2 regions of the Pseudomonas sp. HC1(2025) genome follow, and region 1 is predicted to be linked to the other one. Evidence: riboswitches for the same ligand, from Rfam matches in the RefSeq annotation. Region 1 holds a riboswitch; the other holds the start of a gene.
The links. A riboswitch is a leader RNA that binds a small molecule or an ion and turns the genes downstream of it on or off. The one in region 1 is predicted to bind cobalamin.

Region 1 (7,173 bases):
GGTCGCTGATGCGGATAAAGCGCCAGGGCTGCATCAGGCCGACGCTGGGGGCCTGGTGCGCGGCCTGCAGCAGACGCTGCAGCAGCTCCGGGGCGACGGCGCCGCCGCTGAAGTGGCGCATGTCGCGACGTTCGGCGATGGCGCGGTAGATCGCGTCGCGCTCGGCCTGGGGGTAGGCGTGGTCGGTCATGGCCCTATCGCGGGCAAGCCCGCTCCCACATTTGAACCGTGGTCGCCTGCCATAACGGCTTGCCGGTCTGGCGCAAACAACGCGGCCACCGCAGCCGGATTCGACGGGAAGTAAAAGTGCACATAGGAGGCCGTCATCCGCCCCTGGCGATACACCGCCTCGGCGCCGCGCCCGCCGTTGGGGCTCAGGCCACGGGCAATCGGCTGCCACGGCGTGCTGGTCAGGGAATGATGATAGGTATGCCCGCGCAGCACGCCTTCCGGCAGCTCGACCGTTTGCAGGGCCAGGGCCGCCAGGCGTTTCTGCATGACCGCATCGCCGTGCAGCAGGCCCAGCAGTTCGGCGCGCGTGCCCTCGACATCGGTCAAGGAATCGAGCAGGTAGAGCATGCCCCCGCATTCGGCCAGCAACGGTTTGCCGGCAGCGTGATGGGCACGGATCGCCTGCAGCATCGCGCTATTTTGCGACAGCGCCTGATGATGCAGTTCCGGGTAGCCACCGGGCAGATAGAGGCTGTCGGCGTCGGGCAGCACGCGGTCATGGATCGGCGAGAAGAAGTGCAACTGCGCGCCCATCGCTCGCAGCAAATCCAGGCTGGCGCCGTAGGTGAAAGCAAAGGCTTCGTCACGGGCCACGGCAATCCGCACCCCGGCCAGTAGCGGCTGGGCTTCGATCAGCTCGGGCGCGGCGAATTCCACCGGCGGTGGCAGCGCTACCTCGCAACTGCTGGCCAGGGCGGCGGCGGCAGCATCCAGGCGCAGGTCCAGGTCATTCAGCTCGCTGGCCTGCACCAGGCCCAGGTGACGGCTGGGCAGCTCAATGCCGGTTTCCCGGGACAGTGCGCCGTACCAGCGCAGGCCTTCGGTCAAGCTGCCTTCGAGCAGTTGGGCGTGGCGCACGGTGCCGACACGGTTGGCCAGGACCCCGGCGAACGGCAGGTCTGCCTGGTAACGCGCCAGCCCCAGCGCCAGGGCGCCAAAGGTCTGGGCCATGGCGGTGCCATCGATCACTGCCAGTACCGGCACGCCAAAATGGCGCGCCAGGTCGGCGCTGGAAGGTGTGCCGTCGAACAGGCCCATCACGCCCTCGATCAGGATCAGGTCCGCCTCGCCCGCTGCTTCCCACAGCAGGCGGCGACTTTCCTGCTCGCCGACCATCCACATGTCCAATTGATAGACCGGCGCACCACTGGCGCGCTCATGGATCATCGGGTCGAGAAAGTCCGGGCCGCACTTGAACACCCGGACCTTGCGCCCCAGGTTGCGGTGCAGACGGGCCAGCGCGGCGGTGACAGTGGTCTTGCCCTGGCCTGACGCCGGCGCGGCGATCAGCACGGCTGGGCAATGGCGCGGCGGGTTCAAAGTTCGATGCCTTTCTGTGCCTTGATACCGGCCTGGAACGCGTGCTTGAGCATGCCCATTTCGGTGACGGTATCGGCCATTTCAATCAGTTCCGGTTTGGCCCCGCGGCCGGTGACCAGCACATGCTGCATCGGTGGCCGGGCTTGCAGGTCGCTCAACACTTGGTCCAGGTCCAGATAGCCGTGCTTGAGCGCAATGTTCAGCTCATCCAGCACCACCAGGCCGATGGACGGGTCCTGCAACATTTCCCGGGAGACTTTCCAGGCCGCTTCGGCAGCGGCGATATCACGCTGGCGGTCCTGGGTCTCCCAGGTAAAGCCCTCGCCCATCACATGGAAACGCACCTGCTCGGGGAAGCGGCGGAAGAACAGCTCTTCCCCGGTGCTGTTGCGGCCTTTGATGAACTGCACCACGCCGCATTGCAGATCGTGGCCCATGGCCCGGGCGAGCATGCCAAAGGCCGAGCTGCTCTTGCCTTTGCCGTTGCCGGTCAATACCAGCAGCAAACCGCATTCATTCGGTGAGTTGGCAATGCGCTCGTCAATCACCGCTTTTTTGCGCAGCATGCGCGCCAGGTGGCGTTCGTCACGATCGGGGGAATCAGTCATGGCAGCTCTCCGTTGGGGCTGGACAAAAACGGCGGGCAGGAAAAGACCACTTAAATGAAGCCAAGCATCGCCCACCGTGATGCTGTTGGATGGATCAGGCCGGTCTCCGGGCTCATGAGTGGCGCCCTGTTGAGCAGGGCGAGCCGACGATGCGCCTTCCCATATCGCAGGCGATACAGTGGCAAAAGCAGCGTCTTGACTCATTTACCGTTGCGGGGGCAGCGCCGGGATCGTGGCCGCACTGTAGAAAAGTGCGCGCACTCACCGGCTTCCCTGTTTCACTCGGTCGGCGCGTACGCCACAGAGCACCTGAAACAAGCGGCGAAGGTTAGTGGGTTGGGGGTACAGCGTCAATTAAAGCCGGCCATGCACTTGAACCATCGCCGCGCGCTGTACCTCTATGACTACAGGCATTGAGGAGAAAAACATGCACAAGACCCGACTCGCCGTACTGATCATGGCCGCAGGCGCACTCGCCGCCTGCGGCGAAAGCTCAACCTTGCAGGTCTCCGACGGCACGGGGCCATCGCCCAAGCTGCCGGAACCGAACAAAACCCTGATCCCCACCGTCAACATCGCCCCGGCCATTGGCTGGCCCGATGGCGCCAAGCCGACCGCGGCTGCGGGCACCCAGGTCGGCGCCTTCGCCGAAGGCCTGGACCACCCGCGCTGGTTGTATGTATTGCCCAACGGCGACGTGCTGGTGGCCGAGACCAACGCGCCGCCCAAGCCGGATGACTCCAAGGGCATTCGCGGCTGGGTCATGGAAAAGGTCATGGGCCGTGCCGGGGCCGGCGTACCTAGCCCGAACCGCATCACCCTGCTGCGCGATGCCGACCATGACGGCGTGGCAGAAACCCGCACGGTGTTCCTGGAAAACCTCAACTCGCCGTTTGGCATGTCCCTGGTGGGCAACGACCTGTACGTGGCCGACTCGGACAAGCTGCTGCGCTTTCCCTATCAACCGGGGGAAACCGCGATCAAGGCCCAGGGCACCAAGGTCATCGACCTGCCGGGCGGCCCGCTCAACCACCACTGGACGAAAAACGTGGTGGCCAGCAAGGATGGCAGCAAGTTGTATGTAAGCGTGGGTTCCAACAGCAACGTCGGTGAAAACGGCCTGGAAGCCGAACAGGGCCGTGCGGCGATCTGGGAAGTCGACCGGGCCAGCGCCAAGCAGCGGATTTTTGCTTCCGGGCTGCGCAACCCCAATGGCATGGCGTGGGAGCCACAAAGCGGCAAGCTATGGACGGCGGTCAACGAGCGCGATGAAATCGGCAGCGACTTGGTGCCGGACTACATCACCTCGGTCCAGGACGGTGGCTTTTACGGCTGGCCGTTCAGCTACTACGGCCAACATGTGGATGTACGGGTCACGCCGCAGGATCCGGACCTGGTGGCCAAGGCCATTGCCCCGGACTATGCCGTCGGGCCACACACCGCATCGTTGGGCCTGACCTTCGCTGAAGGCAACACGCTGCCGGCACAATTTGCCCATGGCGCGTTTATTGGCCAGCACGGCTCGTGGAATCGCAAGCCGCACAGTGGTTACAAGGTAATCTTTGTGCCATTTGCGGGGGGCAAGCCCAACGGCGCACCGGTGGATGTGCTGACCGGGTTCCTCAACAGTGATGAGAAAGCCATGGGCCGGCCGGTGGGCGTGGTGATCGACCAGCAAGGCGGCTTGCTGGTGGCCGATGATGTGGGGAATAAGGTGTGGCGGGTGTCAGCCGCTAAATAGCACCTGATGCCGGCTTGCCGACGATGAGGATCATTCTGGGCTCATCGCCGGCAAGGGGGTGACGGGGTTATTGCTGCTGCACCAGGATCACCGGGCTCGGCGCCACAAATACCCTGGCATGCATCTGCTCGTGCCCGCCGCCACGGCGCATGCCGCGCACCGGGCACGCATCGAGGTAATCCAGGCCCACCGCCAGTTTCAGATGCCGCTCCGGGCGGGCCAGTTGGTTGGTCACATCGAAGCTGTACCAGGCGTCATCCAGCCAGGCTTCGGCCCAGGCATGGCTGGCCAGGTGCTCGCTGTCCTCGCTATACAAATACCCCGACACATACCGCGTGGCGATCCCCAGGCTGCGCGCGCAGGCCAGGAATGCATGGGCGTGATCCTGGCAAACCCCGGCACGCCCGGCGAACGCCTCGGCCGCGCAGGTTTCCACTTGCGTGGCCCCCGGCACGTAGGCGATATGCTGGTTGAGAGCGTGCATCAGATCGATCAAGGCATTGCGATCCCGGCGTTTACCGCAGTGCTGCTGGGCAAAGGCGCGCAGGGCCTCGTCCGGCTCAGTCAGGCGCGTGCAACGCTGGAAAGGAAATGGCGACTGGCTGTCGTGCTCGGCCTCGCGCCACTCGTCAATGTCCACTTGGCCTCGGGCGCCGATGACGATCGATTCGTGGGGCTCATCCAGGGTCAGCACATGCAGGATATTGCCGAATGGGTCCAACTGGGCCCGCACCGGACGCGGCAGATCCAGCTGCCAACTGAGCACATGCTGACGCTCGCTGTCGTGAGGGGTCAGGCGCAGGTATTGGATGCTGGCACGCACCTGGTCTTCATAGCGGTAGGTAGTTTCGTGGCTGATGGAAAGTCTCATGCCGCCTCCAGGTAGGAATGATGAATAGCGTTACCCAACTGGCGTACCAGCGGGATGAAGTCGGTCAGCCAGGCGTGCAGGCCTTCTTCAAGGATTTCGTCAATGGCGGTAAAGCGCAGGCGCGCGTCCATTTCGGCGGCCAGGCGCTGGGCCGGGCGGCCGTTGATGCCAGGCAGACTGGCGAGGATCTGGTCGATTTCTTCGCTGCACGCGCGCAGGGAACGCGGCACATCGGCACGCAGCAGCAACAGTTCGGCCACCTGCCGGGCGCCGGGCGCATCACGATAGATCTCGGTGTAGGCCTCGAAGGACGACAAGGCCCGCAATAGCGCACTCCATTGGTAATAGGCGTGGGCGGTGCCATCAATTACCACGTCGGCCTGGTCGCCGGCCATCTCGTAGCGGGCGTCCAACAGGCGCAGGGTGTTGTCGGCCCTTTCGATAAAGGTGCCCAGGCGAATAAAGCGAAAAGCGTCGTTGCGCATGATGGTGCCGTAGGTGGCGCCACGAAACAGGTGGGATCGTTCCTTGACCCATTCGCAGAAACGGCTCATGCCATAGCGGCTCAGGCCCTCCTGGGCGATGACGCGAATATCCAGCCAGGTGGCGTTGATGTTTTCCCACATGTCCGCAGTAATTCGCCCACGCACGGCATGGGCACTGGCGCGGGCGGCGCCCAGGCAACTGTAGATGCTCGCCGGGTTGGCGGCATCCAGGGCAAAGAAGTGCAACAAACGCTCGGCATGCAACTCGCCGTGACGCGCGTGATAGTCGTCCAGGGTGCCGGTGATCAGCAGGGGCATGGCCAGTTCGTGCAGGCCATCGCCGCGCCCATCCTGGGGCATCAGCGACAGCGAATAACTGACATCCAGCATGCGCGCGAGGTTTTCCGCGCGCTCCAGGTAGCGCGACATCCAATATAAATCCGAGGCAGTTCTGCTCAGCATGGTTTCATTCCTCGACCACCCAGGTGTCTTTAGTGCCGCCACCCTGGGATGAGTTGACCACCAACGAACCCTCCCGCAGCGCCACACGGGTCAGCCCGCCGGGCACCACACGGGTTTCCTTGCCGGACAGGACGAACGGCCGCAGGTCGATATGCCGGGGCGCTATACCGTTTTCGACAAAGGTCGGGCACGTCGACAGACACAGGGTCGGCTGGGCGATGTAGGCATGGGGCTTGGCCTTGATCCGCGCACGAAAGGCTTCGATCTCAGCAGCCGTGGCAGCCGGGCCGACCAACATGCCGTAGCCACCGGAGCCCTGGGTCTCCTTGACCACCAACTGCGGTAGGTTCGCCAGCACGTGAGACAGTTCGTCAGGCTTACGGCACTGGAACGTCGGAACATTCTTCAGGATCGGCTCTTCATCCAAGTAAAAACGGATCATGTCGGTGACGAAGGGATACACCGACTTGTCATCCGCCACCCCGGTGCCAATGGCATTGGCCAGCACCACATTGCCCGAGCGGTAGGCGGCCAGCAGGCCGGGCACACCAAGCATGGATTCGGGGTTGAAGGCCAGCGGGTCGAGGTAGGCATCGTCGAGGCGCCGGTAGATCACGTCCACAGCCTTGGGCCCGTCGGTGGTGCGCATGAATACGCGGTCGTCGCGCACAAACAGGTCAGCGCCTTCTACCAACTCCACACCCATTTCCCGGGCGAGGAACGCGTGCTCGAAAAACGCGCTGTTGAAGCGCCCCGGCGTCAGCACCACCACGCTGGGGTTATCCAGCGGGCTGGAGCTTTTCAGGGTATCGAGCAGCAGGTTGGGGTAATGATCGATCGGCGCGATGCGCTGGGCGGCGAACAGTTCGGGGAACAGGCGCATCATCATCTTGCGGTCTTCGAGCATATAGCTCACGCCGCTGGGGGTGCGCAGGTTGTCTTCCAGCACGTAGTACGTGCCGTCGCCATCCCGTACGAGGTCGACACCCGAGACGTGGGAATAAATATCGCGGTGCAGGTCCAAGCCCTGCATCGCCAACTGGTATTGCTCATTGGCCAGCACTTGCTCGGCAGGAATGATCCCGGCCTTGATAATTCGTTGGTCGTGATAAAGGTCGGCAAGGAACAGGTTCAATGCCTTGACCCGTTGAATGCAGCCTCGTTCGACAATTCGCCATTCGCTGGCGGGAATGCTGCGCGGGATGGTATCGAAGGGGATCAGGCGCTCGGTGCCCTGCTCGTCGCCGTACAGGGTGAAGGTGATACCCGCGCGGTGGAACAGCAAATCGGCTTCACGCCGACGCTGGGCCAGCAGCTCGGCAGGGGTTTGATCCAGCCAGCGGGCAAACTCGCGATAGTGAGGGCGGACCTGGCCAGCCTCATCGTACATTTCATCGTAATAAGTGCGGATCATGCCGAACTCCTTGTCACCCGGACGCAACGGACTGTCGCAAG
Region 2 (7,173 bases), 1.2 Mb from region 1:
CAAATTCGCGAAAGTAAATTCTCGCTTGGTCCAGCAGGGCTGCATCGCTGAGACTTTTGAAGTCTCCAGCGATAAGAGCGACTTGGTCCCAGGTCACATTACCGGAGTGCGAACCAAAGAGTGACTTGACTAGTTCTGGGCGGTTGATGACCTGCTTTGCAAGCTCTACTTGCTCTTGTGTGGCATCTCGTCCGTCGTGTAGTTTGCCTCTCGCCATACTTTTAAGCTCATCCAAGCGAAAGCTGTTGGATGTTTTAGCGCCTGGGACTTCCAAATCTATGAAATGGGCCAGTAGTTTTTCGGCCAGCATCGAGTGGGTGTAGCTCTCAAAATACGGAATGTCCGATGAGATGTTTTGTGTCGGTGCTAAGGTGGGAGAAGCGTCTTTGGGGAGTGTAGTGCGAGGTGCGTTAAGCATAGGCGCACTGGGTTGAATGCTTGCTGAAGAATTCATCGTGTTTGTATCCCCATTGAATAGGTGGGCTTGGGGTTGGATTGTTTGGAAAGCTGCCTTGAGAGTGAGTGATGTTTTTCAAGGCTGCTGTTCCTCGTGCTAACTGCGAAATGGATTTCATTAAATTACAGCACCTCTTTAACTCGTGTGGGCTGGATAGCCAGGCTGGATTCAAGGCGGGCTTTTACATAAGGTGCTTTTACGGTCTGCACTACGTACAGGTCTTTGTAGTGCTGGCTAGTAACGCTCCTGAAAAGGCGATTAGGGGGCAGGTATGAGCAAACGTATAGTCAAAATTGTCCATGTCATAACGTTGAGCTGGTCTCCTGCCAGGTCAGGGTCTATCAGAAATACTATCGGCTGATGTCTACGACAAAGTACGGTGGGAAACATCATTGTTCAGTGTCTGCAAAGATGGGAGGTTATTGGTTTTAGGCGTTATAGCGAGTGATATTGGTTGAATTGCGTTTTCTGTTGGATTGATTGTCATCGTTCCAGCTAACGTGGATGCATATTCAGTGTATTCAGTGGGTTGGTGAGAGGTGCGATAGTTATGTAGTGTTCGCGGCGTGACGGTTTCACTTTGGGTCCCCAGAGGTGAGGTGCACCCTTGAGTCACTAGATGCGTTTAGCTGCGCGACGTTGACCAGCTGCCGGGCACTGCGTAGCCTTGCACGTTCGAGGTTCTTCGGCTGCGGCCGAAGCTAAGAAGGGAACGCGGTCCAAGCCGCGGCTGCCCCCGCAACTGTAAAGGGTTTATCTGACTGCCACGCCACTGCCTGTACCAGGCGGGAAGGCGCAGCCAGCGCCAGCCGCAAGGCCAGCAAGCCCCAAGCCAGGAGACCTGCCTCGCAACCGATTTTCCATTTCAACCGGGCGGGGTGATCCGGTGACGAATCCAGCACCTGCGCCGCCGCAGGGCCAGTCGTCCCGTATGCCCGCCCCAAAGGGCATCCGATGAAAACACTGGCCAAACTCCCCGTCACTATCGTCACCGGCTTTCTCGGCTCGGGCAAAACCACCTTGCTGCGCCACATGCTGGACAACGCCCAGGGCCGGCGCATTGCGGTGATCGTCAACGAATTCGGCGAACTGGGCATCGACGGCGAGATCCTCAAGCAGTGCTCCATCGGTTGCACCGAAGAAGAAGCCAACGGCCGTGTCTACGAACTGGCCAACGGCTGCCTGTGCTGCACCGTGCAGGAAGAGTTCTTCCCGGTGATGCGTGAACTGGTGGCGCGCCGTGGCGACCTCGACCATATCCTCATCGAAACCTCCGGCCTGGCCCTGCCCAAGCCGTTGGTCCAGGCCTTCCAGTGGCCGGAAATCCGCAGTGCCTGCACGGTTGACGCGGTGATCACTGTGGTCGACAGCCCGGCCGTGGCCGCCGGCACCTTCGCCGCATTCCCCGACCAGGTCGACGCCATGCGCAAACTCGACCCGAACCTGGACCACGAATCGCCACTGCACGAGCTGTTTGCCGACCAACTGGCCAGCGCCGACCTGGTGATCCTCAATAAAACCGACCTGATCAGCCCCGAAGACCTGGCCCGTGTACGCCTGGAAGTCGCCGAAGAACTGCCGCCAGCGGTGAAAATCGTCGAGGCCAGCAGCGGCCGCCTGCCCCTGGACGTGTTAATTGGCCTGGGCGCCGGCTCCGAGGAGCATATCGACGGGCGCCATAGCCATCACGATCATCACCACGAAGGTGAAGACGATCACGATCACGATCACGATGCGTTCGATTCCATCTCCATCGACTTGCCCCAGGCTGATGAAGCGCTGCTGCTCGACGCCCTGAGCCAATTGGTGGTGCAGCACGGCATCCTGCGGGTCAAAGGCTTCGCCGCGATCCCCAACAAGCCGATGCGCCTGTTGATCCAGGGCGTGGGTACGCGCTTTGACAAGCACTTCGACCGCGCCTGGGGGGCTGACGAAGCACGCATCACGCGTCTGGTGCTGATCGGCCAGGATCTGGACGCAGCAGGCCTGGAAGCGCAATTGCGCGCTGCCCTCAGCGTTTAACCCATGCATCTGCTCAGGACCCAGCCCGGTGGCTTCGTCTCCGATGACAACATCGCCGACCTTGGACAGACCCCCGCCGAGCTGGTGATCCTGTGCAGCGGTGATTCCAGCCTGGCGCTGTTGGCCGAAGCCGCCCAGCAACTGCCCGACGACTACCCGAGCCTGCGCCTGGCCAACCCGATGCAGGTGCAGAATCACGCGTCGGTGGACCTGTATGTGGACGAGGTGTTGCGCCACGCCAAGGTCATCCTGATATCCCTGCATGGCGGCATCGGCTACTGGCGCTACGGTATCCAGCGCCTGGTGGAGTTGGCCGGGCAGGGCGTGCAGTTGATCCTGGTGCCAGGGGATGACCGTCCCGACCCCGAACTCAGCGGCCTGAGCACCGTGGATGCGCAGGCGCGTGACCGCCTGTGGCATTTTCTGCGCCAGGGCGGGCTGGCGAATGCGCTGGATTTCTATCGCTGCCTGGCCAGTAGCTACCTGGGCCGCGATTACCCCTGGGCCGAACCGCAAACCCTGCCGCGCACGGCGATTTATCACCCCCGCATCGCCAATGCGCGCCTCAGTGACTGGCAGGCGGACTGGAGCACCGATTGGCCGGTGGCAGCGGTGCTGTTCTACCGCTCGCACTTGCAGGCGGCCAATACCGCTTTTATCGACGTGTTCTGCCAGCGCTTGCAGGCGGCGGGCCTGAATCCGCTGCCAATGGCGGTGGCCAGTTTGAAGGAGCCCGGCTGCCTGACGGTGGTCGAGGATCTGCTGGATGAGGTGCAGGCGGCGGTGATACTGAACACCACCGGCTTTGCCCAATCCAGCCCGGAAACGCCCCATTTGCGGCCGTTTCGCCGCAATATCCCGGTGATCCAGGCCATCTGCGCCCAGGACAACCAACCCGGTTGGGAAGCCAGCGAACAAGGCCTTGGCCCGCGCGACCTGGCGATGCACATTGCCTTGCCGGAACTGGACGGGCGCATCATCAGCCGCCCGATCAGCTTCAAGGACCTGGCCTGGCGCAGCGAGCGCAGCCAGTCGGACGTGGTGTGCTACCGCGCAGCCCCCGAACGCATGGACTTTGTGGCCGAACTGGCGCGGCGCTGGGTCGAACTGGCCCGGGTGCCGAATGCAGAGAAACGCATCGCCCTGATCCTTGCCAACTACCCGACGCGCGACGGGCGCATCGGTAACGGCGTGGGCCTGGATACGCCGGCTGCGGCTTTGAATATCCTGCTTGCCCTGCAAACCAAGGGTTATCCGCTGCCGCTCACGTTGCCGGACAGCGGCACCGCCTTGATCCACGAGCTGCTCGGCGGTGTGACCAACGACCTCGACAGCCTCGACCTGCGCCCCTGCCATCAAAGCCTGGGGCTGGACGATTACCAGGCGATGTTCAATCGCTTGCCCGAGGCCAACCGCCAGGCTGTGCTGGAACGCTGGGGCACGCCCCATAACGATCCGATGTGCCGCGACGGGCGTATGATGATCGCCGGCCTGCGCCTGGGCCTGACCTTTGTCGGCATCCAGCCGGCGCGGGGTTACCAGGTGGATGCCAGCGCGGTGTACCACGACCCGGACCTGGTGCCGCCCCACGCTTACCTGGCGTTTTATTTCTGGCTGCGCCACACCTACGGCGCCCACGGCGTGATCCACGTGGGCAAGCATGGCAACCTGGAATGGCTGCCGGGCAAAGGCGTCGGGCTGTCGGAGAACTGCTGGCCGGATGCGTTGCTGGGGCCGCTGCCCAATATCTACCCGTTTATCGTCAACGACCCGGGCGAGGGCGCCCAGGCCAAGCGCCGCACCCAGGCGGTGATCATCGATCACTTGATGCCGCCGCTGACCCGCGCCGAGACTTACGGCCCGCTGCGTAACCTGGAACTGTTGGCGGATGAGTATTACGAAGCGCAGTTGCTCGACCCGCGCCGCGCCCTGGAACTGCAAAAGGACATCCTCAAGCTGGTGCGCGAAACCCGCATCGATCAGGAGCTTGCGCTGGATAACGAGGCCGACGCAGCCGTGTGGCTGCCGCGCCTGGACACCTACCTGTGTGACCTGAAGGAATCGCAGATCCGCGACGGCCTGCATATCTTTGGCGAATCGCCCGAGGGGCGCCTGCGTATCGATACCTTGTTGGCCCTGCTGCGCATCCCGCGTGGCGACGGGCGCGGCCCGCAATCAAGCCTGCTGCGCGTGTTGGCCAAGGCCTTCGAGCTGGGCTTTGACCCGCTCGATTGCGCCCTGGCCGAACCCTGGACCGGGCGCCGCCCCGACGTGTTGCAGAAGATCGACGGGCAGTTGTGGCGCACCGCCGGCGATACTCGCGAGCGTCTGGAGCTGTACGCGGCGCGGTTGATCGAACAGGCACTGGAAGGGCCCCTCGAACAGCTTGAGGAGCCCGGCTGGGAAGATGTGAAATCCGTGGTCGAAAGCCTGCGCATCGTCGTCGCACCGCGCCTTGATGCCTGTGGCCCGGCGGAAATGCGCGGCTTGCTGGATGCCTTGGACGGTCGTTTCGTACCGGCGGGGCCTAGCGGCGCACCGAGCCGTGGGCGCCTCGATGTGCTGCCGACCGGGCGTAACTTTTTCACCGTCGATGTGCGTAACCTGCCCACCACCACTGCCTGGCGTATCGGCTTCCAGTCCGCCAACCTGATGCTTGAGCGGCACCTGCAGGACCATGGTGACCATCTGCGCCAGCTCGGGCTTTCGGTGTGGGGCACCGCGACCATGCGCACCGGCGGTGACGACATCGCCCAGGCCATGGCGTTGATGGGCGTGCGACCGGTATGGGCCACGGGCAGCCAGCGTGTCGATGACTTTGAAATCCTGCCCATCAGCTTGCTTGACCGCCCGCGAGTTGACGTTACGTTGCGGGTGTCCGGGTTCTTCCGCGATGCCTTCGCCAACCTGATCCGCTTGTTCGATGCTGCGGTGCAGGCGGTCGCGGCGCTGGATGAACCGGACGACCTAAACCCCCTGGCGGCTAAGGTGCGCAGCGAGCGCGAGGCGCTGCGCAAGTCTGGCCTGGATGAAGAGGCTGCGGCCAGGCAGGCCGGCTGGCGCATTTTCGGGGCCAAGCCCGGTGCCTATGGCGCGGGCGTGCAGGGCGCGATTGACGCTCGCCTGTGGCAAAGCCGCGCAGACCTGGCCGAGGTCTACCTCAATTGGGGTGGCTACGCCTATGGTGGCTCTGATGAAGGCACTGCGGCCCGTGAACAGTTCGCCCAGCGCCTGAGCCAGGTGCAGGCCGTGTTGCAGAACCAGGACAACCGCGAGCACGACTTGCTCGACTCCAATGACTACTACCAATTCCAGGGCGGCATGCTCGCGGCCGTGGAAACCCTCAGTGGCAGCAAGGCTGCCAGCTATCATGGCGATCACAGCCAGCCGGACCTGCCGAAGATCCGCACGCTGAAGGAAGAGCTGAACCGGGTGATCCGCTCCCGCGCGGCCAATCCCAAGTGGATCGAAGGGGTCAAGCGCCACGGCTACAAAGGCGCGTTCGAGATGGCGGCAACGGTAGACAATCTGTTTGCCTTTGACGCCACTACTGCGCTGATCGACGATCACCAATATGCACTGCTGGCCGATGCCTACCTGCTCGACCCCGACACCCGGGCGTTTGTGCAACAGCACAACCCCGACGCCTTGCGCGACATGACCGAGCGCATGCTGGAAGCCCAGCAGCGTGGCATGTGGCAGGAGCCGGGGGCCTACCGCGAGGCATTGGAAAACCTGTTGCTGGACATAGAAGAAGACAGTTGATGACTGACATCCCCCATTTCCCACTGTCGGCAGTGGTCGGCGCCGACGACCTGAAGCTTGCCCTGTGCCTGACCGCCATCGACCCGAAGATCGGTGGCGTGCTGATCGAAGGCCCGCGCGGCATGGCCAAGTCCACCCTGGCCCGTGGCTTGGCGGACCTGTTGGCCAGCGGGCAGTTCGTCACCTTGCCGTTGGGCGCCACCGAAGAGCGTTTGGTCGGCACCCTGGACCTGGATGCGGCGCTGAGCGAAGGCCGTGCGCAGTTTTCCCCGGGCGTGCTGGCCAAGGCTGACGGCGGCGTGTTGTACGTGGATGAAGTCAACCTGCTGCCCGATCACCTGGTGGACTTGTTGCTCGACGTCGCCGCCAGTGGCACCAACCTGATCGAGCGCGATGGCATCTCCCACCGGCACTCGGCGCGTTTTGTGCTGATCGGCACGATGAACCCGGAAGAGGGCGAGTTGCGTCCGCAGTTGCTGGATCGGTTTGGTTTCAACGTGGCATTGAGCGGGCAGACTTTGCCGGCCGAGCGCGGGCAGATCATTCGCCGGCGCCTGGATTTCGATAGCGACCCCGGCGCGTTCTGCGCGCAGTGGGCTGACCAGCAAGCGGCGCTGCGCGCGCGTTGCACCCAGGCCCGTGCACGCCTGGAAAGCATCGCCCTGGATGACCAGGCCCTGGCACAGATTACCGAGCGCTGCTTTGCCGCTGGTGTCGACGGCCTGCGTGCCGATCTGGTGTGGTTGCGCGGCGCGCGGGCCCATGCGGCGTGGCGTGGGGTTGCGGCCATCGCTGAAGAAGATATAGAGGCCGTTGCCGAATTTGCCTTGCGCCATCGTCGCCAGGAGCAAGCACCGCCTGCAGGCAGGTCCGATCAGGGCCAGGCGCCCCAGCCTTCAGATAGCGCGTCGGGCCAGGGCCAATGGGGC

Region 2: another riboswitch for cobalamin. It lies ahead of cobW (cobalamin biosynthesis protein CobW); the one in region 1 lies ahead of cobO (cob(I)yrinic acid a,c-diamide adenosyltransferase).

Annotation. Positions count from the first base shown of each region.
Region 1 covers NZ_CP196017.1:4,198,519-4,205,691, forward strand. Annotated here, with positions in the region: gene bluB (5,6-dimethylbenzimidazole synthase) at 1-190, opposite strand, end outside; gene ACSSVH_RS18605 (cobyrinic acid a,c-diamide synthase CobB) at 187-1,551, opposite strand; gene cobO (cob(I)yrinic acid a,c-diamide adenosyltransferase) at 1,548-2,159, opposite strand; cobalamin riboswitch at 2,240-2,487, opposite strand; gene ACSSVH_RS18615 (PQQ-dependent sugar dehydrogenase) at 2,587-3,900, shown strand; gene ACSSVH_RS18620 (transglutaminase family protein) at 3,968-4,771, opposite strand; gene ACSSVH_RS18625 (alpha-E domain-containing protein) at 4,768-5,718, opposite strand; gene ACSSVH_RS18630 (circularly permuted type 2 ATP-grasp protein) at 5,723-7,132, opposite strand.
Region 2 covers NZ_CP196017.1:3,037,210-3,044,382, reverse strand. Annotated here, with positions in the region: gene ACSSVH_RS13660 (hypothetical protein) at 1-454, opposite strand, end outside; cobalamin riboswitch at 1,119-1,320, shown strand; gene cobW (cobalamin biosynthesis protein CobW) at 1,412-2,479, shown strand; gene cobN (cobaltochelatase subunit CobN) at 2,483-6,244, shown strand; gene ACSSVH_RS13645 (magnesium chelatase ATPase subunit I) at 6,244-7,173, shown strand, end outside.